Regions from separate parts of the Janthinobacterium sp. MP5059B genome, predicted to be linked through region 2. Evidence: riboswitches for the same ligand, from Rfam matches in the RefSeq annotation. Region 2 holds a riboswitch; the other holds the start of a gene.
What was found. A riboswitch is a leader RNA that binds a small molecule or an ion and turns the genes downstream of it on or off. The one in region 2 is predicted to bind thiamine pyrophosphate.
Positions count from the first base shown of each region.

Region 1 (11,442 bases), on a different contig from region 2:
GCAATGCTTGGCCCAGTGCCAGGCGCGCCGCGATGGCGGACGCCAGGGTACAGCCGCTGCCGTGGAATTCGCCGGGCAGGCGCGGCCAGCGCCACTCGCGCGCCCTGTCCTCGCCATCGTGCCAGCGGTTGACGATCACCTCGCCTTCGCCATGGCCGCCCGTCACCAGCACGTTCTTGCAGCCTTGCGCGCGCAGGTTTTTCTCGCCACCCAGGGCCGCCGCTTCCGGCCCGTTCGGTACGATGACGGTAGTCACCGGCAACAAGGGCGCCAGCGCCAGCACGGCGTCGTCCCGGCTGAGCACGTCGCCATGGCCGCTGGCCAGCACGGGATCGAGCACGACAGGCAAATCCGGCCGGACCAGCCGCAATTGCGCGATCAGTTGCGCAATGACGGCCGCATTCGCGGCGCTGCCGGGAATGCCGATCTTCACGGCATCGATGGCGATCTTGTCGATCAGCGCCTGCGCCTGTCGGCGCAGCAATTCCGGGGCCACAGGCTCGACAGCAAACACGCGGTCGTTGTCCTGCACCGTCAGCGCCGTGATGACGGGCAAGGCATGCGCGCCCTGCGCGGCAATCGCCACGATATCGGCGGCGATGCCGGCGCCGCCGGACGGATCGGCGCCGGCAAACACCAGCACCGTCGGCCGGCTCCCCGGCTTCACGCCAGGCGGCCCGCCATCGGCGACGATGGCGAAGCGGCGAATTTGCGCGGCATGCGTCCCGCCAGGAATGCTTCGCGCCCGGCCCGCACGGCCAGCTTCATGGCATGCGCCATGCGCACGGGGTCGCGCGCAGCGGCAATGGCTGTATTCATCAGCACACCATCGCAGCCAAGTTCCATGGCAATGGCCGCATCCGACGCCGTGCCCACGCCTGCGTCCACCAGCACGGGTACTTTCGCCTGATCGATGATCAAGGACAAGTTCCACGGATTCAATATGCCCATGCCCGAGCCGATCAGCGACGCCAGCGGCATGACGGCCACGCAGCCGATGTCCTCCAGAATCTTCGCCTGGATGGGGTCGTCGCTGCAGTAGACCATCACGTCAAAGCCATCCTTGACCAGCGCTTCGGCCGCGAGCAGGGTTTCCGGCATGTGCGGAAACAAGGTTTTTTCGTCGCCCAGCACTTCCAGCTTCACCAGATTGCGCCCGCCCAGCAGTTCGCGCGCCAGTTGCAGGGTGTACACGGCATCTTTTGCGTTGTAGCAGCCGGCCGTGTTCGGCAAAATCGTGTACTGGTCCGGTGGCACGAAATCGAGCAGGCTGGGCGCGTTCGGGTCCTGGCCAATGTTGACCCTGCGGATCGCCACCGTGATGATCTGCGCTTCCGCCGCATCCGTTGCTTCGCGCGTCTGCGGCAAATCCTTGTACTTGCCGCTGCCCACCAGCAGGCGCGATGGGTATTGTTTTCCCGCAATGGTCAGCAGGTCGTTGTTTGTTGCGGTGTTCATGTGCGTTTCCTTGTCTATTCTCAACTTAACCGCCGCCGATGGCGCGTACTATCTCCACGTGATCTTGCGTCTGCAAGACCTGCCCTGGCCACGCTTTGCGCGGCACGACGTTGCGGTTGACGGCCAGCGCCAGCGCCTGGTTTTCCAGCGACAGCGCGGCGATCAATTGATCGAGGGTTTGCCCCGGCGGCACCTGGTGCGGTGCCCCGTTGAGCGTGATGGATATCAATGCAGGCATCACGCTCTCCTTCAGACCTTGCGGTACAGCTCGGCGCCGTTCTTGATGAATTCGATGGCCTTGATTTCCATGCCCTGCTTGAGCGCCTTGTCTTCCGCGATACCCATGCCGGCCGCGTATTCGCGCACCTCCTGCGTGATCTTCATCGAGCAGAAATGGGGGCCGCACATGGAGCAAAAATGCGCCACCTTGGCCGAATCCTTGGGCAGGGTTTCATCGTGGAATTCGCGCGCCTTGTCCGGGTCCAGGCCGATGTTGAACTGGTCGTCCCAGCGGAATTCGAAGCGGGCTTTCGACAGCGCGTTGTCGCGGATTTGCGCACCCGGATGGCCCTTGGCCAGGTCGGCCGCATGCGCCGCGATCTTGTACGTGATGATGCCGTCCTTGACGTCCGCCTTGTTGGGCAGGCCCAGGTGTTCCTTCGGCGTCACATAGCACAGCATGGCCGTGCCATACCAGCCGATCATGGCCGCGCCGATGCCCGAGGTGATGTGGTCGTAGCCGGGCGCGATATCCGTCGTCAACGGTCCCAGGGTGTAGAACGGCGCTTCGCCGCACTGCTCCAGCTGCAAGTCCATGTTTTCCTTGATCAATTGCATGGGTACATGGCCCGGCCCCTCGATCATCACTTGCACGTCGTGCTTCCACGCAACCTGCGTCAGTTCGCCCAGGGTTTTCAATTCGCCCAGCTGCGCCTCGTCGTTGGCGTCGTAGATGGAACCGGGACGCAAGCCGTCGCCCAGCGAGAACGACACGTCATACGCCTTCATGATTTCGCAGATCTCTTCGAAATGCGTGTACAGGAACGATTCCTGGTGGTGCGCCAGACACCATTTCGCCATGATGGAGCCGCCGCGCGAGACGATGCCCGTCAAGCGCTTGGCCGTCATCGGCACATAGCGCAGCAGCACGCCCGCGTGGATGGTGAAGTAGTCGACGCCCTGCTCGGCCTGCTCGATCAGGGTGTCGCGGAAAATTTCCCACGTCAGATCTTCGGCCTTGCCATTGACCTTTTCCAGCGCCTGGTAGATGGGCACGGTGCCGATGGGGACGGGGCTGTTGCGCACGATCCATTCGCGCGTCTCGTGGATATGTTTACCTGTGGACAGATCCATCACATTGTCGCCGCCCCAGCGGATGGCCCAGGTCATCTTTTCCACTTCCTCGCCAATCGACGAGGTGACGGCGGAATTGCCGATATTCGCATTGATCTTCACGAGGAAATTGCGGCCGATAATCATCGGTTCCACTTCCGGGTGGTTGATGTTGGCGGGAATGATGGCGCGGCCACGGGCGATTTCCTCGCGCACGAATTCCGGCGTGATTTCCGCCGGGATGCTGGCGCCGAAGGACTGGCCAGGATGCTGGCGGCCCATCAGGTCGGCCAGGCGCTCGCCCATGGGGCCGGAAGCTTTCAGCTCGCGCAAATATTCCTGCCGGCGCATGTTTTCGCGGATGGCAACGAATTCCATTTCCGGCGTGATGATGCCTTGGCGCGCGTAATGCATTTGCGTCACGTTCTTGCCGGCAATGGCGCGGCGCGGCTTGCGGTGCAAGTTGAAACGCAGCTCGGCCAGCTTCGGGTCCGCCAGGCGGGCGATGCCGTAGTCAGAGGTCGGGCCGGGCAATTCTTCCGTGTCGGCCCGTTCCATGATCCACGGCAGGCGCGGCGTATCGAGGCCCGAGCGGATGTCGATCTGCACGTCCGGGTCCGTGTAGGGGCCGGACGTATCGTAGACGTAGATCGGCGGATTCTTTTCGCCGCCGAACGACGCTTCCGTGTCGGACTGGCTGATCTCGCGCATGGGCACGCGGATGTCGGGGCGGCTGCCTTGCACGTAGATCTTGCGCGAATTGGGCAGCGGCGCGATGGCGGCTTCGTCGACCGTGGCGGTGGCGGAGAGGAATTTCGGGTTGGCGTTCATTTTGGCTCCTTGGCTAGACTATTTTTAAGCCTGGAGCCAGCTAAGGAGGTTCGGCTGCGCGCACGCGGAAAAGCGGGGTGCGTTCATCCTAAAGCTTCCCTTCGCTGGCATTATCCAGATCAGGTTCGGAGGGTATTTCTCACCCGCGCTTGCACCGTGTTTCCACAGCGAAAGGCAGGACCCCTAGCGTTTGCCGCCTTGCGGCAGCGAGCCAATTATACGCGGTTCACGCCGCGTGGCCAGATGATTTCTTGCAGGTGTCGTCTTTGCGCATCTGCTGCATTGCAACAGACGCCATCGCGCTTATTTCTTCTTGCCCCAGCGCCAGCTGGTCGGTTCGCCCTTCAGCTGGCAGATGAAAATGAGCACGGCAACGATGGCCACTTCATAGACGATGTAGCCGACCAGCATGGTTTGCGGCGGAAACAGGAAGGCGCCGCAGGCGAACAGCGCCAGCGCGGCCAGGAACACCAGCCAGCCTTGCCAAGTGATGGGCAAGCCCCAGCCCCAGCCATAGGTCTTGGCGGGGAACCAATAGGAGGGAGATTTGTCAGCCATGATGCTTTCCTTGTGGATGTGGATGGCAGCAAGTATAAATCAGGCGATGCGCAAGCGCTCCGTGACATCGAGGCCGATGCCGCGGTAGCCAATGAAGCGGCTGCCATTGTCGAACATCGGTTCGCCGCTCACTTGCAGGTACTGCGTGCTGCCGTCGAGGTTGACGCGGCTGTAGATAAAATCAAGGAACGGTTCGCGTGCGGCAATTTTTGCGTCGAGCAGCGCGCGTTCGGTGGCGTTCCAGCGCTGTGGCTCTTCCTCGCTGCCAATGCCCAGCATTTCGGCCACGGGACCGGAAAAGCGCGTCAGATTGCCTTGCGCATCCTGTTCCCAGTACCAGTCGGACGACAGTTCCGTGAAGCGCTGGAAGCGCGCTTCGCTTTCGCGCAGCTCCGCCGTGCGCGCTTCCACCATCTGTTCCAGCGACTTGTTGTATTCGGCCAGCTTCTGGTACAGCAAGCGCACTTCCAGCATGTTGTGGATGCGCGTTTTCACTTCCACCAGGTCGAAGGGCTTGCTGACGAAATCCTTGGCGCCCGCTTGCAGCGCGCGCAGCTTGTGGCCGGGCTGGGCCGTGATCACCAGCACGGGCAGATAGCTGCCCGCCTCGATGTCGCGCAAGCCTTCCATCACCTCGAAGCCATCCATTTCCGGCATCTGCAAGTCGAGCAGGATCAGGTCGTAACGGTGCTGCTGGTGCAGCGCATGCACGGCTTGCGGATCCATGGTGGAGGTGATGCGCGTATAGCCGGCATTGCGCAGCACCTGTTCCAGCAGCATGACGTTGGCCTCCTGGTCATCAACGATGAGGATGCTGGCGTTCAGGATCTCGGTGGCTTGAAGCATGGCGGTATTCCTAAAATTAAGTGCTGAATTAGCGTACTGCGTGAGTGTCGTCGGCCAGGCCGTGCGCGGCCGCATGGTGCAGGGCCACGTCGAGCGCATCCATGAATTCGACGACCTTGATCGGCTTGGTCAAATAGCGGAAGAAACCCGCTTCCAGGCCTTTCTCGATGTCGCGTGGCACGGCGTTGGCCGACAGGGCCATCACGGGAATGTGGCTGGTGAGCGGGTCGTCGTGCAGGATATGCAGTGCGCCGAAGCCGCTGATGCCGGGCAGGTTGATATCCATCAAGATCACGTCCGGCTGATACGTGCGCGCCAGGTCGATGCCCAGGTGCGCATCGATGGCTGTGAGCAACTTCAAATCGCTGCGGCGGGCGATCAGTTGCTCCACCAGCGCCAGGTTGGCGGGATTGTCTTCCACGTACAGCAAGGTGCGCTGGCTTTCCTGCGGCACCTGCACCTGCGGCAGCGCGTCGCCATCGCCCAGCACCAATGCCGGCGCGCTGCTCGAAGCGAGCTCGAACCAGAACGTGGTGCCCACGCCCACCGTGCTGTCGACGCCGATGGTGCCGCCCATCAATTCGATCAATTGTTTGGTGACGACGAGACCGATGCCCGTGCCCTCTTCCGTGCTGTTTTCCTGTCCCAGGCGGTTGAAGGGCTGGAACAACTGTGCCACCTGGCCCGCATCGAGGCCGACGCCACTGTCGCGCACGCTGACCCGCACCTTGGCGCCGCGCTGGCTGCAATCGACGGTAACGGTGCCGCCACCCTGGTTGTACTTGATGGCGTTCGACAGCAGGTTGACCATCACCTGTTTCACGCGCGTGCGGTCCGCATGCACATAGAAAGCCTGGCCGCAGCGGGGGAAGTGCATGCGGATGCCGCGCTTTTCCGCCTGCGGCGCGATCATCGCCTGGCAATCCTGCAGCACGTCGAGCAGGGACATGGCTTCCTGCGACAAGGTGACCTTGCCCGATTCGATCATGGCCAGGTCGAGGATCTCGTTAATCAGGCGTAACAGATACCAGCCGCCCTTGAGGATTTGTTCGATCGAGCGCTGCTGCGGCGGGCTCGGTGGCGGCACGTCGGACGCCATCAGCTGCGCAAAGCCCAGCACGGCATTCAGGGGCGTGCGCAATTCGTGGCTCATGCTCGACAGGAATTCGGACTTGGCGCGGTTGGCCTTTTCCGCCACCAGGCGCGCCTTCTTCAACTCCGCATTGTTGGTCTCGACCAGCGAGCGCGTATACGCCTGCTGTTCGCGCAGGCGCTGGTCCAGCAGCGCCTGTTCCGCCTCGACCTGCTTGCGTGCCGTATTGTCCGTGCCGATCAGCAAGTAACCGATGACCTTGTTCTGCACGTCGCGCAAGGCCGTCACGGAGACGATGGCCGGGAAACGGCTGCCATCCTTGCGGATGTAGGTCAGTTCATAAATGTCTTCGATGCCGCGCGTGGCCTTGAACACGAGCGCTTCCACGCCGGGCGTGATGACCCTGTCGAGTTCGGCACTGAGGGCGGCCGCGCGCGCGACGATTTCTTGCGCATCGGAAATACCGGCCGGCGTCAGCTTGTCCACCACGTCGCTCGCTTCATAGCCCAGCATGCGTTCGGCGCCCACGTTGAAAATCTGGATCACGCCCTGCGCATCGGTGGCGATGCACGAGAAATTGGCGCTGTTGAAAATCGCATCCTGCAAGGCGCCCGCCTTCAGCAGCTGGCGCGGCAGGCTGGCCGCCAAAGTGCGCCGATACAGCGCGACAAGCAGCATCAGCAGCAAGAAGACCAGCGCGTCGATGACGCATGCCGTCTCGAACGGCGCGCGCCAGGCCAGCAGGCCGATGGCCAGCAGCACGATGGCGCTGAATGAAAACGCCAGCGCCATGGGCCAGCGCGACGGTGCGCGCGGGGGAATATTTTCAACAGATTGCATGGGGTAGCCTGAGCTGTAACAACGATAAAAAAAAGATGCGGTGTTCAGTGCGCCTGGCGCTGGCGCACATCCGACAACAGGCGCGTGAATTCCTTTTTGACCACGCCATAGCATTCGCACACATGGCCTTCGAGGCCGGCACGGTCCAGCACGGAGATATGGCCGCGCCGGTAACTGATGAAGCCGCGCGCCTGCAGGCGCCCGGCCGCCTCCGTCACGCCTTCGCGGCGTACGCCCAGCATGTTGGCAATCAACTCCTGCGTCATCGTCAGCTCGCGGTTCGGCAGGCGGTCCATGGTCAGCAGCAACCAGCGGCACAGCTGCTGCTCCACCGTATGGTGGCGGTTGCAGACGGCCGTTTGCGACATTTGCGTGATCAGCGCTTGCGTATAGCGCAGCAGCAAGCGCATGACGGGACCGGCGCGGTCGAACTCTTCCATCAGCAAATGCGCCTTCAGCCGGTAGCCGACGCCGCCCGTCTGCACGACGGCGCGGCTGGGCGTCGAATTGCCGCCCATGAACAGCGACACGCCCACGACGCCTTCATTGCCGACGCCGGCAATTTCCGACGAGCCGCCGTTTTCCAGCAGGTAGTGAATGGAAACGATGGCCGTGGTGGGGAAATACACATGCTGCAGCTTGTCGCCCGAATCGTAGATCACGTCACCGAGCAACATGGATACTTGCTCCAGGTGGGGGGCCAGGCGCGCGAAATCGGCGTCGAGCACGGCGGCGAGCAAATGGTTTTGATTCGGGTTGTGTAGCTGGGCATGCAGACTCGACATGGGCAGGTTTCCTGTTTTCCAGTCGTCAGCTAGGGGATAGTTGAAAGACGTCCGAACGAGGGGCGCCATGTAGTGCAGCGTAACACAGCGCTTGCACAGTGACCCGACTATATTTCTTGTCGGCATGCCCGTCCGTTCGGTAGCGAACGGACGACATTTCGCCGCCCGCCCTACAGTCAGTCACTGCCCGGCCTGCCTGATCATGGATCGGCACCGGCGCTGCCACGGGGCCACCATGCAATCATTCTTCAAGCGCATCTCCATTTCTGTTTCTACCTCGGCCCTGCTCACCCTGGCGTTCGGGCTGTGTTTGACGGCACTGTGCTACGCCTCGGCACGCCAGATCGAGTCGGAAAGCACCCGGCTGCTGCTGCAGTACCACGCCAGCGGGCACACCTTGGGCGCCGCCCTGCTGCCGGCCAAAGGCATGGGCCTGGACGCCAGCCATCGCGGCTCGCTGTATGTACTGCTCGGTGGTGTGCTGTCGAGCCTGCTGGCGGCCGCGTATGTGTATCAGCTGGTGTCGCGCAATTCCGTGATTGCCCGCATCACGGGCGAGCGCACGGCGGCGCTGCAGTTTGCCAATTTGCGCCTGTCCGAAGACATCGCCGCGCGCATGCACAATGAAAAGTCGCTGCGGCTGCGCGAACGCATCATCGAAGTGTCGGCCAATGCCATCATCCTGTGCAGCGCCGACGCACCGGGCTACCTGATCGAATACGTCAACCCCGCCTTCGAGCGCATCACCGGCTATACGGCCGGCGAAGTCATCGGCCAGCGCCTGGAAGACTTGCAAGGTCCCGAGCAGGGGCGGCAAGACATGCACGCCATTACGGCGGCCCTGCGCGAACAGCGCGAAGGCAAGGCCATCGTGCGCAATTTCCGCAAGGATGGCAGCAGCTACTGGAGCGAGCTGTTCGTCGCGCCCGTGCGCGACGATGGCGATGGCGCGCTCAGTCACTTTGTCGTGGCGCAATACGACATCAGCACCGTCATGCGTTTCGAACAGGAAATGGAATTTCAGGCCAGGCACGATATCCTGACGGGCCTGGCCAACCGGGCACTGCTGCGCGAACGGCTGGAGCAGGCGATGGCCGTGACGCGGCGCAGCGGCCTTCCCCTGTGGGTGGTTTTCATCGACCTCGACCGCTTTAAATTCGTCAACGATACCCTGGGCCATGATGCAGGCGACCTGGTGCTGAAAAGCGTGGCCGAACGCCTGCGCGACGCCACGCGCGAAGTCGACACGGTGGCACGCCTGGGCGGCGACGAATTCGTGCTGCTGCCCCAGCATGGCAATGGCGAGCCGGGCGCGGCCATTCTGCAGCGCATCCAGGACGCCGTGGCGCAGCCGCTGCAACTGGGCGAATATGAATTTTTTCTCAGCTGCTGCATGGGCGTGGCCGTGTATCCCGACGATGGCGACGATGCCGACACCCTGATCAAGCACGCCGACATCGCCATGTACCGCGCCAAGGAACAGGGACGGGGCCACTGGCAATTCTATGCCTCGGGCATGAATACGGGCACCCTGGAGCGCCTGGGGCTGGAGAGCGAGTTGCGCCACGCCCTGGAACGCGGGCAATTCCACCTTGAATACCAGCCCCAGCTGGACCTGGCCAGCGGCGCCGTGGTGGGCATGGAAGCGCTGCTGCGCTGGCAACATCCGCAACTGGGGCGTATTCCACCTGCCAGCTTCATCGGCCTGGCCGAGGAAATGGGCTTGATCACCCCCATTGGCGACTGGGTGCTGCGCACGGCGTGCGCCCAGACGCGTGCCTGGCAACTGGCCGGCCATGGCCCGCTACGCCTGGCCGTCAATCTGTCGGCGCGACAATTCAAGCAAAGGAATCTGCTGCACGCGGTGGCGCAGGCACTGGCCGAGACAGGCCTCGATGCGGCCCATCTGGAACTGGAATTGACGGAAAGCATGGTCATGCATAACGTGGAGCAAGCCACGGCCATCATGGCCAACCTGAAGGCGCTGGGCGTGCAATTGTCCATCGACGACTTCGGCACCGGCTATTCCAGCCTGGCCTACCTACGCCACTTCCCTATCGACGTGCTGAAAATCGACAAAACCTTCGTCAGCGACATCACGCACAGCGACGACGACGCCGCCATCGTGCGCGCCATCATTTCGCTGGCGCACAGCTTGCGCCTGAAAGTCATCGCCGAAGGTGTGGAAACGGAACAGCAGCTGGCCTTCCTGCGCCAGCAAGGCTGCGACCAGATGCAGGGCTATTTGTTCAGCCGCCCCCTGGCCGCCCCCGCCTTCGAAGCGCTGCTGCACGAAGGCAGCATGCTGCCCGCCTAGCGTGACGGTTTAAAACGCGTGGCGCAGGCCGACGTTGAAGGCGCGGTTGCCGCTGCCCACTTCGGTGGCATTGCCCACCATGTAGGCCGCATCGTTGCGGTTACGGATGTGCGCGTAGGCAACATACACCTTGCTGCGCTTGGACAAGGCATACATGGCGCCGATGGCCAGCTGCTGCGCATCGCGGTTGGCAGCATCGCGGTCATCCTTGCGCACATACGAGGCCAGCAGGGTAGTCGCGCCGAGCGGCACGGACACGCCGACGATGGCGTCGCGGCTGTCGGTGGACTGGGCCGGCGCCTGCGCCGCACCGTATGGATTCTCGGCAAAGAACATGCTGCTGCCATCGCCCGTATTGCGGCCATAGCCGGCAAATGCCGTGGCCACGCCGAAGTTGTAGTTACCTGCCAATATCGTGTTGTTCACGTCGGCCTTGCCCGGCTCGCCGGCACGGCTCTGGCGCGCCAGGCGCAAGGTCAATGGACCGTTGACATAGCCGAGGGCCAGGCCCAGCGAACGCTGGTCCGCCGCAATCCCCGTGTGTTCGCCAAAGCCGACCATGACCGTGGCCGTGACGCCGCGCAGCTCGGGCGAGGTATAGCGCACGGTATTGTCGATGCGCGTGGCCGAATAGCCGGCCAGGTTGGTCGACGCGCCCGCCATGCCGCCCTCGAACGGATCGGCCACGTCGGTCAGCGCCTGGCTTTGCAGGTTGTACTGGCGGCCCACGGTCAGCATGCCCAGCGGACTGTCGAGGCCGACAAACGCCTGGCGGCCAAACAACTGGCCTGCCTGGTCCGAGCGGCCCGTGTCGCTCAGGACGCCCGCTTCCAGCGTGAACACGGCTTGCAAGCCGTTACCCAGGGATTCCGTGCCGCGCAAGCCCAGACGCGAGCCGGCCGACACGCCGCTGGTGAGCTTGCTGACGCCGCCTTCCTGCACCAGGCCCGCATCCATCAAGCCATACACGTTGACGGAGGACTGGGCATGGGCGGCAGGCAAGGCGCCCAGGGTGGCGATGGTCGAAACGAGGCCGACACTGATCGAGAGTTTTTTCATGCTGGTTTCCTTATGCAGGCAAAACCGGGAAAGCGCGCGGCCATGGCATAGCCACAGCGGCCAGGCGCTGTGGAACATGCCGTATCGAAAGACGACGGGCCAGATAACAACATTCCTGGCTAAGCTGTGGCGGCAGCGGCGTGCAATGACGAGCCGCCTTGATTCCGCCGTGAATGGTGCACCGCTGGCGGTGCGCGTGGCTCAGGCGCCCAGCCCGAAGGGGACGCTCTGAAAGTGGCTGGCATCGCAGATGCGCTGGCCGGGTGACGCGGACGAGAGTTGGAGTGAAACTTTGATACAACTGCGCCCGCTGGCGCCGTCCG
Region 1 is NZ_LRHX01000002.1:152,480-163,921, forward strand. Features, by position in the region: gene JAB1_RS01370 (hydroxymethylpyrimidine/phosphomethylpyrimidine kinase) at 1-667, opposite strand, end outside; gene JAB1_RS01375 (thiazole synthase) at 664-1,458, opposite strand; gene thiS (sulfur carrier protein ThiS) at 1,484-1,696, opposite strand; gene thiC (phosphomethylpyrimidine synthase ThiC) at 1,708-3,621, opposite strand; TPP riboswitch at 3,701-3,816, opposite strand; gene JAB1_RS01390 (hypothetical protein) at 3,925-4,179, opposite strand; gene JAB1_RS01395 (response regulator) at 4,219-5,025, opposite strand; gene JAB1_RS01400 (ATP-binding protein) at 5,054-6,958, opposite strand; gene JAB1_RS01405 (Crp/Fnr family transcriptional regulator) at 7,003-7,743, opposite strand; gene JAB1_RS01410 (EAL domain-containing protein) at 7,979-10,060, shown strand; gene JAB1_RS01415 (porin) at 10,070-11,119, opposite strand.
Region 1: it holds a riboswitch for thiamine pyrophosphate, as region 2 does, so the genes downstream of both, thiC (phosphomethylpyrimidine synthase ThiC) here and JAB1_RS25165 (TonB-dependent siderophore receptor) in region 2, are expected to answer to the same signal.

Region 2 (11,442 bases):
ACCGCATCCGCCAGATGATGATACGCGACGTGCGCCTCGTGTACGCGCCATCGGACAAGATCGGCAACTTCGGCGGCGATATCGACAACTACGAATGGCCGCGCCACACGGGCGATTATTCGTTCCTGCGCGCCTACGTGGGCAAGGATGGCCGTCCGGCCGACCCGTCGCCCGACAACGTGCCGTACAAATCGAAGGATTTCCTGGTGGTCTCGGCCGAAGGCTTGAAAGCCGGTGACGGTATCTTGCTGGCGGGCTACCCCGGCCGCACCAGCCGCTACAAGCTGCCGGCGGAAATCCGCTTCGCGCGCGATACGGCCTTCCCTTTGAAAGTGTCGGAACTGCAAGCCGACCTGGCCGTGATGGCTGACGCCACGAATGGCGACGCTGCCGCTGCCGTGCGCTATGCGAGCGTCGTGAAAAGCATCAACAATGTGCTGAAGAAAACCCAGGGCTTGCTCGATGGTTTCGCGCGCAAGGACATCGCCGCCATCAAGGACGTGCAGGATGCCGAGTTCCGCACCTGGTACGCGAAACAGCCGAACGTGTCGCCGACCCTGCTGGCCGAACTGGACGCGGCGATCGCCAGCGACATGGCCTTGAGCGAAGAAGAGTTCGCCTGGAGCGTGGCCACCAACAGCGACTTGCTGAAAAGCGCGCGCACCCTCTACCGTTTGTCGCTGGAGCGCCAGAAGGCGGACGCAGAGCGCGAATCGGGCTTCCAGCAGCGCGACCTGGCTTTCATCAAGGCCCGTCTGGCCCGCCTGGAACAGTCGTATGTCAACAAGGTCGACCAGGCGCGTTTTGAGGCGGGCCTGAAGCGCTACGCGCAACTGGCGGCGAAGAGCCATCCGCAAGGCCTGGACGCGCTGCTGCCGGCGCCAGCCGCCGTGGCGGCCCTGTACCAGCAGACGCAGCTGGCCGACACGGCCAAGCGCCTGGCCTGGCTGGACAAGGACCAGGCTGCCGTTGCCCAGTCCGACGACGCCTTCATGCAGCTGGCCATCAAACTGCAGCCCGTGGAAATGGCGCTGGAAGACCGCCGCAAGGAAATCGACGGCAACCTCGAGCGCGTGATTCCGCAATACATGCAAGCCGTGATCGCCTGGAAACAGTCGCAAGGCAAGCCGGTCTATCCTGACGCCAACTCGACCCTGCGCGTGACGTATGGCACGGTCTCGCCATACTCGCCCCGCGACGGCATCACCAAGGGTCCATTCACGACCGTGGAAGGCATCGTCGAGAAAGTCACGGGCAAGGCGCCGTTCGAAGCACCGCAAGCGCTGCTCGACGCCGTCAAGGAAAAACGCTATGGCCAGTTCCGCGATCCGGCGCTGGGCACCGTACCCGTCAACTTCCTCACCAGCGCCGACACCACGGGCGGCAATTCCGGCTCGGCCGTGATGAACAAGCGCGGCGAATTGATCGGCCTGAACTTCGATTCGACGTATGAATCGATCACCAAGGACTGGTACTTCGACACGGCCATCACGCGCGCCATCCACCTCGACATCCGCTACATGCTGTGGGTGATGAAGGAAGTGGACCATGCGGATAATTTGCTGCAGGAAATGACCATCAAGTATCCGAAGGCTGCCAAGAAGTAATTTTTCCCAGCTGGGATAAAAGCCGCATCCGCCGCAGGGCCGATGCGGCTTTTTTGCGGCGGCGCCACGTATAATTCCCATTCACCCTTATTCATTTCCGACAGGCCCGCCATGCCCCCGACTCCCGCTTTGCCCCTTGATTGGCAGACATTTGAAACTGCCTACGACGTGGAAGAAACCTGCTTCAAGCTGGCCAGCGCGTCGCTGGCCTTGCTGGGCGCATCCGCGTTCAAGGATCAGGCATTTTCCGCCTTTGCCTTCAACGCCGTATCGTTCCCATCCCTTTCGCTGAGCCTTGACACCAATCCCGCCAACCGGGAGCGCGATTACTATCCTCCGGACTGGTCGAACGAGTGCATCGAAGTCGACGTGCCGGAAATCGGCCAGCTGTGGGAGGAGGGGTATGCAAGGATCGAAGGCGCGCTGCTCGATCTGATCGACGCTGCCGATGACGAACTGCTCGATGCCATCGAGGAGGGCTATCTGCACAGCCTGAGAAAAACCATGGTGCGGCTTGAAACGCGCCATGCGTTCGAGCAGATCAGGACCTGCCCGCAATTCTGGACCGTGGTCACGCAAATCGACGCCGATACGGAGGAAGAGGAGCGGCTGCTCGACCAGGTGCGCCAGGGCCTGCCGGCGTGAGCCTCCGCCGCCATTGCAGGCCGCGCGCTATAGCAGGGCCTGCCAGCGCCTGACTTCCCCGTCCGTCAGCATCGGCCCCCAGCCGCCGCGCAGCGCCGCATCGTGCTGCACATAGTGCGCAAGCGGTGGCGCCGCCACGCCGTGCCTGGCACAGATATCAAGCACGGCTTCCAGCTGCCTCCGGCTTGCCGGAAGGTCATCGCCATACCAGGTGCAGGCGCTCGTTTCCAGTACATGCCCGACAAGCTGCTCCAGCGTGCCGAGCAGGTGCCCGGGCATGGCCAGGCGGATGTCATCCGGCCAGGGGTCGCCCATGCCGGTCACCGCCAGGGAAGCAAAACCATGCTCCCATGCCGCAAAATCCCCAGGCGCGAGCTGCGCCACCTTCCACACGTGCCCGGCGAATGCGGACAGCGCCGGATGGTGAATGTCAAAGCGCTGGCAAAAGCGTTGCAGGCAGCTTACGGCAATGCATTGCCTGGCGGTCACCGAGAGCGTGTCTATCGATATGTTGCGCATGAAAGTTCCTGACGTTGGCACTCGCCGATCACTGGGTCAATCTGACTTGATTGCGGTTGTCCCGCCTGGCAAGGCAGCCTGCCGCAACGCCTCCACCGGCAACTGGAAAAAGCGCGGCACCATCACCGGCGACAAATTGTCGCCGCCGTCCGTCATGGCCAGGCGGCCACTGAGCAGCAGCATCACGTAGCCATGGCCCAGCGACCAGCCGGCGCTGGCGGCGGCCTTGTCCCAGCGCGGGTCGAGGCCCGCTTCGCGCACGGCCGCGCCGGCCGTCTGCAGCACGTACTGGAAGCATGCTTGCGCCGCTTCCATCAGGGCGGGGAACTGGCGCACGTCCTGGTGTTCGAACATCAGCCGGTAGTGGGCTGGCGCGGCCAGGGCAAATTCGATGTATTGCTGGCCCAGCAGCTGAAAACGCTGTTCGGAGGGCAGGCTGCCCTGCGGCGGCAGTTCTGCCTCCCATTTGGCGATCAGGCTGGCGAAGCCGGCTGCCGCCACGTCGGCCAGCAAGGCTTCCTTGCTGGGGAAGTGGCGGTACACGGCGGCGATCGACACGCCCACCGTGCGCGCCAGTTCGCGCAGGGAAAGGGTGGCGTCGCTTTGCTGCGCCAGTTGGGCGATGGTGGCGGCGACCAGGGTGTCGCGCAGGTTGCCGTGATGGTAAGTACTTGTGCTTGTCATTCTATGTTATCGCTGTTCACATTGTCGTGTATGATGGCCATGTTATCACTGAACACATGGAGAGCACATGCAAGAGATAAGCAACGTGGTATGCGCCGTGGCCTTGCCGCCAGGCGCCAGCATCGCCCCCTTGTATCCGGGCAGCAACCTGGCCGACGCGTATGCCGTCGGCCTGCCCAGCGCTGGTGTACGGCAGATGGATATGCAGGCCCTGGCGCGTGTGGTGCTATGCAGCCAGCCGCGCTGGGCGCAGTGGCTGCTGGCGGTGCGCGATACGATAGTCTCACCCTTCGGCATCAAGACGGCAAGACAGCTGGCGGCCAAGCCTGATGGACGCATCGGCATCTTCCGCATCTTTGCCGTCAGCGATGATGAAATCATCGTGGGCGAGGACGATAGCCACCTGGACTTCCGTTTGTCCGTGCTGCGCAACCGGGACGCGGGGCTGCATGGCAGCGTTACCTTTTCCACCGTCGTGCATTGCCATAACTGGATAGGGCGTACCTACATCCTGGTGATTCGGCCATTTCACAAGCTGATCGTGCGGCGTACGCTGGCGCGCGCCGTCAAGGGGGGCTTTGCCTGAGTAGGGAAGGGCTGCGGCGGTGCGGGCAATCTTGCTTATTCATGGCTGGTATTGCATACTGCACCACCAGCCTCATCACGATTCCCATGAACGATACGCTTCTCCTGCTGGGTTTTGCCACCACGCCGCTTGAACTGATTTCCTTTGTCCTGGCATTGACAACCGTTGCGCTGAACATCCGCCAGAATCACTGGGCGTGGCTGTTCGCCATCATTTCCTCGGCCGCCTACGGTTTCGTGTTTTTCGAATCGCGCCTGTATGGCGACATGGCCTTGCAACTGCTGTTTATCAGCGTCTCGTTCTGGGGCTGGTACCAGTGGCTGCACCCGGCCAGCGGCGGCAAGACCTTGCCCGTCACGCGCCTCGATGGACGCGGCTGGATGGCGTGCGCCGCCGGCTGGCTGGTCGGTTTCCTGCTGATCGCCTGGCTGCTGACGACGACGGATACGGACGTGCCCCACGCGGACGGTTTCCTCACGGCAGGCAGCCTGGTGGGGCAATTCCTGCTGTCGCGCAAGAAACTGGAAAACTGGATCGCCTGGATCATCGTCGACGTGCTGTATGTCTGGCTATACCTGCACAAGGGGCTGACCCTGACGGCCGTGCTGTATGCCTTCTTCGTCGTGATGGCCATCATCGGCTTGCTGGCGTGGAGAAAGTCGGCCCCGGCCGCGCCGAGCGCGATGGTCCTCAAGTGATGGAGCGTTGCGTGCGCGTGGCCATCCTGGGCGCGGAATCGTCGGGCAAGTCGACCCTGGCAGCCGCCCTGGCCGAACGCTACGGCACCGTCTGGGTGCCGGAATACTTGCGCGAATTTGTCGAGAAGCAGGGCAGGGTGCCCATCGCGGCCGACCAGTTTGGCATTGCGCGAACGCAAGTCGAACGCGAAGCGGCCGCCACCGCGCAGGCGCGCCACTTCCTGTTTTGCGATACGACGCCGTTGATGACGGTGGTCTACAGCCGCCATTATTTCAATGGCGCCGATGCGCCGCTGGCGGCGCTGGCCGATGCCACGCAGTACGATCTGACGTTGGTGACTGCGCCCGACAGCCCGTGGGTAGCCGACGGCTTGCAGCGCGAGTCGGAAGCCGTGCGCCAGCTGATCTACCGCTATCTGCTCGACGAGCTCGATGCGCGCGGCATCGCCTACCACGTGCTGCACGACAGCCTGGAGGCGCGCCTGGAACAGGCGGCGCCCTTGCTGCAGCAGGCGCTCGATGCGGCGCCTGCCTCTACGTCAACTTAATTAAAAGTCGAATTGCGCCGACACCTTCAAGGTGCGGCTTGCACCCGGGAACAGGTAGCCGCCTGCTTCCGGAGTCACATCGCGCCAGTAGAACTTGTCCGTCACGTTGTTGACGGTGGCGCGCAGCACGGCTGGCGTGCCGGCCAGGCGCGTGGCCCAGGCGGCGCCCAGGTTGAACACGCTGTACGAAGGCACGAAGGTGGTGTTGTTGTTTTCAAACGCCTTTTTGCCCGCATATTCCCAGCTGCCATTCACGCTCAAGCCCGCCACCTGCTGCACGGCGTAGTCCGCGTGCACGGCCGCCTTGAAGGCCGGCACGTTGGGCACGCGCTTGCCATCGTAGTCCGCACTGCCCGTGCCTGATTGCTGGCTGTTCAGGGCCGTGATGGACGCGCCCAGGTTCAGGTTGGCCGATGCCTTGCCCTGGGCAGACAATTCCAGGCCACGGTGCTGGGCCTGGCCCGCGCGCACGAAGTTGTAGGTGCTCATGCTGCTGTCGAGGTACTGGTTGAATTCCAGGCCCTTGCGGATCTGGAACAGGGTGGCGGCCACCATGAAGTCCTGCGTCAGGTCCGCCTTCACGCCCAATTCGACCTGCTTCGAGCGGCTCGGCGTCAGTTCCACATTGGCGTTTTCCGCGTAGCGGTCGGCCGTGCCGCCGTGCTCCATGCCCTGCGAATACGATGCATACACGGCGATATTGTCTTGCGGGTTGTACACCAGCGCCACGTTCGGCAACAGGAAGTCGTGCTTGGCGCGGATTTCCGTGTCGGCCTTGAGCACATACTGGTAGCCATCCACATTGATGTGGCGCAGGCCGCCATGCAGCTTCCAGTTGGGCGCCAGGCTGACGATGTCTTGCACGAAGACGGATTTTTCCTTGTCGTTGCGTACCAGGCGCACGGGGCCCGTGACGCCGTCGGATGGCGCGACGATGACGGGGCGATAAATGTTGCTGATGCCCACTTCGTCGTACACGTACTTGCCGGCCCGGTCCTTGCGGTTGAAGTACGACACGCCGGCAGTGAATTCGTGGCGCAGGCTGCCGGTGGCGAACTTGCCCTGGATCATGGCTTGCGCGCTCAGCGGCTTTTTCGTTTCGCCCAGGCTGCGGAAGTCCCATACGGAGAAATCGCCATTGCTGCAAAAGACGGGCGCCCAGCTTTCCGGGCTGCAGCCATACGGATACGCCGTGTAGTCGTCGCGCTTGAACGAGTGCTGGTTGGCGGACAGGGTGGCGTGCCAGTCATCATTGAAGGCGTACTGGAAGCGCAGGCCGAGGTTGCTGGTGACGGTTTCCACCGGATGCGTCCACGGCTGCTTGTTGAGCATGGTGTCGGCGCTGACGTTGGCCGGCAGGCTGCCGTTGCTCAGCAGCTGGAAGCCGGGCGCCGTGACCTGCGCCTTGTCCTGGTAGTCGGCGTCGAGCTGCAGCAGCGCTTGCGGGGAAATCTGCCAGTCGAAGGCGCCGGAAATGAACCGACGGTTGCCGTCCGCGCCCTTGATGTAGGAACGCAGGCGCTCGGCCGCCACGTTGACGCGGTAACCGAAGCGCGTGTCTTCCAGGCGTCCGCCCAGATCGACGGCGCCATACACGGTGCCCCGTTCGCGCGCTTCCACGGTGACGCTGCGCAGCGGTGCGGCGGTGGGACGCTTGACGATGAAGTCGATCACGCCGCCAGGCGCGGCCACGCCTGCCTGCAAGCCGGCCAGGCCTTTTAAGACTTCGATGCGTTCCTTGTTTTCCAGCGGAATTTGCGTGTCGCCAGGGATGGCCACGCCATCCTTGCGGTAGCTGGAGTTCGTGTCGAGCTTGAAGCCGCGGATGGTGAACTGTTCCGCGTAGCCGACGGCGTTGTACGACTCGTTGATGCTGGCGTCGAGCTTGACGGCATCGCTGAGATTGCGGATCTGCAAGTCCTGCATGTCTTTTTGCGAAATGACGGTGACGGACGCCGGTGTCTGCAGCAGCGGCGCGTCGGCAAAGCCGCCCACGGAGGCGCGCTTGGCGGCCGGCGCCTTGCTGGCCGTGACGACGACTTCGGCCATGTTTTGGGCCTGCGGGTCAGCGGCTTCGGCGGTGTCGTTCGCAGCAAAGGCAGGCGCGGCAAACGCGTGCAGGATCGCCAGGGTCAGTACAGGACGGGAAAAATGCGCAGATAAATTCGGTGTGGACATAGATTGCTCGTGGTTCAAGCCGTCTCTGTAAAGAGCACGGCAGGCTGCTTGTTCGGCTGGCGCCAACGCAGGAGCAATCAAAGGAGGGAGGTACTTTGCGCTTTCCTTCGCTGGCATTATCCAGATCAGGTACGAAGGGTATCTCTCACCCGGATAACGACTCCAGGACCCCTAGCGAAATGACAGCTTAGCATGAACCACGGCCAGCTGTCCCCCTGGCTGACCGTTTTACAACAGTGTGGCTGGAATTTGCAAACTGCGCTACAGACTCAGTTCCAGCACCTTGCGGCTGACGGCGGGCGTCACTTCGCGCTGCTCGCCCAGCGCCGTCATGCCGTGCGCTTCCAGGGCGGACACGACGGCATCCACGCTGGCGTGGTTCAGGCCGTAGTCGGCCAGGCGCGTCTTGACGCCCATGTGGCGGAAGAAGAATTCCGTGCGCGCGATGGCGGCCTCGATGCGGCCATCCTCGTCGCCGCCGTCGAGTCCCCACACGCGGGCCGCGTATTGCAGCAGCTTGGCGCGCTTGGCCTGCTTGCGCACGCGCAGCATGCTGGGCAGGATGATGGCCAGGGTTTGCGCATGGTCGAGCTCGTACAAGGCCGTCAATTCGTGGCCGATGGCGTGCGTGGACCAGTCCTGCGGCACGCCCACGCCGATCAGGCCGTTCAAGGCCAGTGTGGCGCTCCACATCACGTTGGCGCGCACGTCGTAGTCGTCCGGGTGCGACAGGGCTTTCGGGCCTTCCTCGATCAGGGTCAATAAAATGCCTTCGGCGAAGCGGTCTTGCACGGACGCGTTCACGGGGTAGGTCAAATACTGTTCCATGACATGCGCAAACGCATCGACGACGCCATTGCCCACCTGGCGCAGCGGCAAGGTGAACGTTTTCGACGGGTCCAGCACGGAGAATTTCGGATACACCTTGCGGCTCATGAACGAGCGCTTTTCCTGCGTGGCCTTGCGCGTGATCACGGCCGAGCCATTCATTTCGGAACCCGTGGCCGGTAACGTCAATACCGTGCCGAAGGGCAGGGCGGCCTCGACGATCTTGCCGCCTTTGGCCAGGATGTCCCACGCCTCGCCTTCATGCAGGGCGGCCGCGGCGATGAATTTGGTGCCATCGACCACGGAACCGCCGCCGACGGCCAGCAGGAAATCGATGCGCTCGCTTTTCACCATGGCCACGGCCTGCATCAGGGTTTCATAGCTGGGATTGGGTTCGATGCCGGCAAATTCCAGCAAGGTATGGCCGGCCAGCGCCGCCTTGACTTCATCGTAGACGCCGTTCTGCTTGATGCTGCCGCCGCCATACGTCATGAGCACTCTGGCATGCGGCGGGATCAGCGCCGTGATGGCGGCGATCTGGCCCTGGCCGAAGAGGATTTGCGTCGGATTGTAAAAGTCGAAATTGAACATGGGGCTCCTGCCGCTGGGGTTTAGGCTGTTGCTGAGCCATGATTATGGCCGAACGGGTGGAAACGTGTCGTGGACGCTTGAGCTTTTCGCCCGCGCGGTGGAGAATGCAGCCGATGTCACCACCACGCGAAAAGGAATGCGCATGACCAACGTCCCACTGGAAGAATCCGGCTTGCCGGCCACCGCGCTCGACATGCACCGCGCCATCGGCGCCACCATCGCCGCGCTGCAGGCACTGGACTTGAACAGCCAGCGTTTCGAGGCGTGCACGGACCCGGAACTGCGCCGCGTGCTCGCGCATGCGGGCGACACCAGCCGCAAGGAAGCGGCCATGCTGCTCGAATGGATGCGCCGTCGCGATGCGCGCCTGGACGCGGCCATGAAGGAAGCGCTGTTCAAGGCGGGGCCGATTGTTGCCCAGTATCACTATGACGAGAAAATATTGTAACTATTGGTTTGTTGCTGTGGCGTACCATGCGCCACTTTCGCATCGTTTCGCGTAGACTGTGCCCCGGACACGATTTTGGGGGAGTTTGCAACGATGAGATCATTACCATACCGAGAAGGCAGCTGGTTTGCCGTGCCCTTGCCGGGCGGCGGCTATGCCGTCGGCGTGGTGGCGCGCAGGGCGCCTGCCGGGCGCATCATGCTGGCGTATATGTTCGGGCCGAAGCGCGACAGCTTGCCGACGCTCAATGAGCTGGAAGGCTTGCGGCCGGAACAGGCCGTACGTCGCCTGCGCACGGGCGACATGGCCCTGCTCAACGAGCGCTGGCCCCTGCTGGGTGACAGCCTCCACTGGGAGCGCGACGCCTGGCCCATGCCGGCCTTTATCCGCCGCAATGAATCCTTGCAGCGCGCCTGGCGCGCCAGCTATGCGGACGCCGACCCTGCCAAGCTGAACCGCGAGGAATCGATCCCCTTCGATACGCCGGGCATGGAGAGCGATTCCCTGTACGGCTACGGGGCGACGGAATTGCTGATGAATAAATTGCTGGCGCAGGAGCAGGCGTCCGCTTGACCGTTGTCGGGCGGCGGAAACGCCGGAGCCGGTAGCGTAGGTCGGATTAGCGCCTGGCGCGTAATCCGACAGGAACAGCCAACAATGTTGTCGGATTACGCGAGGCAAGGCCTCGCTGATCCGACCTACGCCGCTGGCAAGCTGATCTGAAACGCGAGGCCGCCGCCTTCGCGGTTGCGCACTTGCAATTCGGCGCCATGGCGCAGCAGCACGCGGTCGACGATGGCCAGGCCCAGGCCGGCGCCGTTTGCCTGCCCGCGCGCCGTATCGAGGCGGGTGAACGGCTTCATCAGTTGCTCGATCTTTTCTGCCGGCACGCCCGTGCCGTGGTCTTGCACTTCGATGATGACCTTTTTCGCGCCGTGGCTGGTGCGCACCTGGCAGGCGATGTCGATTTCCGTCACGTCGCTGCCCGGCGTCTTGCCATAGCGGCGCGCATTCTCGATCAGGTTGTTCAGCACGCGGCGCAGGTCAGTGGGGTTGCCCATCGCATGCGCGCCGTCGGCGATGCTGGCGTTGATCTTCACATCCGGCAGGCGCATGGCTTCGCGCGTCATGTCGCTGAGCAGGCCGCTCAGGTCGACATTCGTAAAGCTCGACGCTTCCGTCGGCTTGGCGTAGTCGAGGAACTGGCCGATGATGGCGTCCATCTGCCCGATATCGGACTGGATGCCTTCGCGCGCCTCGTCCGACAGGTTCGCCATTTCCACTTCCAGCTGCATGCGCGCCAGCGGCGTGCGCAAATCGTGCGAAATGCCGGCCAAAATCACGGCGCGGTCCGATTCCACCTGTTTCAGGTCATCGACCATCTGGTTGAAGCTGCGGTTCGCCTCGATGATTTCGATCGGACCCTTTTCCGGCAGCGGCGCCGGCTGCTTGCCCTTGGCGATGTCGCGCGCGGCCGCCGTCAAACGCGACAGCGGCAGATTGATCAGGCTGGAAATGATGGCTGCGCCCAGCAGGGACAGCAGCGACACCAGGCTGGCCCAGCCCAGCCACTGGAAGCCCGTCAGGCCGCGCAGGCGCTCCCGGTCCAGCATCAGCCAGTACTCGTCGTCGTCGATCTTGAAGCTGACCCAGAAGCCGGCCACGCCGTTGACGCGCGCGGAAAAGCGCGTGTCCTTGCCCAGCTTGGCCTTCACCAGCGCCTCGATGTCGGGCATCAGGTAATTGTCGGGCGGCGGCTCGATGCGGTCGTCCTCTTCCAGCGAGAAGATGCGGATGCCTTCATTGCTGACGAGGTCGAACAGCAGCTCGCGCCGCAGCTCGGGAGCCGAGTGCGTCAGTGCCGCATGCGTGATGGTAACGACGGAAATGATCTGGGCGGAAATCTGCTGCGCCTGCGGCTCGCGCTGGATGAAGGAAATCATGCTGAACCAGGCGATCATGCTGACCGTGGTCAAGGTGCCGAGCAGCAAAAAGGTGCGCCAGAACAAGCCGCTTTTCAGCCGCGCCAGGCTGATATCGGGAAAAAGCTTCATCATGCCTCGCCTGCGATCAGCGCGGCTGTCCGTCCGGGATGAAGACGTAACCTAAG
Region 2 is NZ_LRHX01000020.1:274,655-286,096, forward strand. Features, by position in the region: gene JAB1_RS25130 (S46 family peptidase) at 1-1,607, shown strand, start outside; gene JAB1_RS25135 (hypothetical protein) at 1,719-2,252, shown strand; gene JAB1_RS25140 (hypothetical protein) at 2,280-2,771, opposite strand; gene JAB1_RS25145 (TetR/AcrR family transcriptional regulator) at 2,808-3,455, opposite strand; gene JAB1_RS25150 (DUF2867 domain-containing protein) at 3,523-4,041, shown strand; gene pnuC (nicotinamide riboside transporter PnuC) at 4,128-4,739, shown strand; gene JAB1_RS25160 (ATP-binding protein) at 4,739-5,287, shown strand; gene JAB1_RS25165 (TonB-dependent siderophore receptor) at 5,288-7,465, opposite strand; TPP riboswitch at 7,551-7,648, opposite strand; gene JAB1_RS25170 (iron-containing alcohol dehydrogenase) at 7,727-8,884, opposite strand; gene JAB1_RS25175 (hypothetical protein) at 9,027-9,332, shown strand; gene JAB1_RS25180 (Imm26 family immunity protein) at 9,426-9,905, shown strand; gene JAB1_RS25185 (sensor histidine kinase) at 10,031-11,389, opposite strand; gene ompR (two-component system response regulator OmpR) at 11,403-11,442, opposite strand, start outside.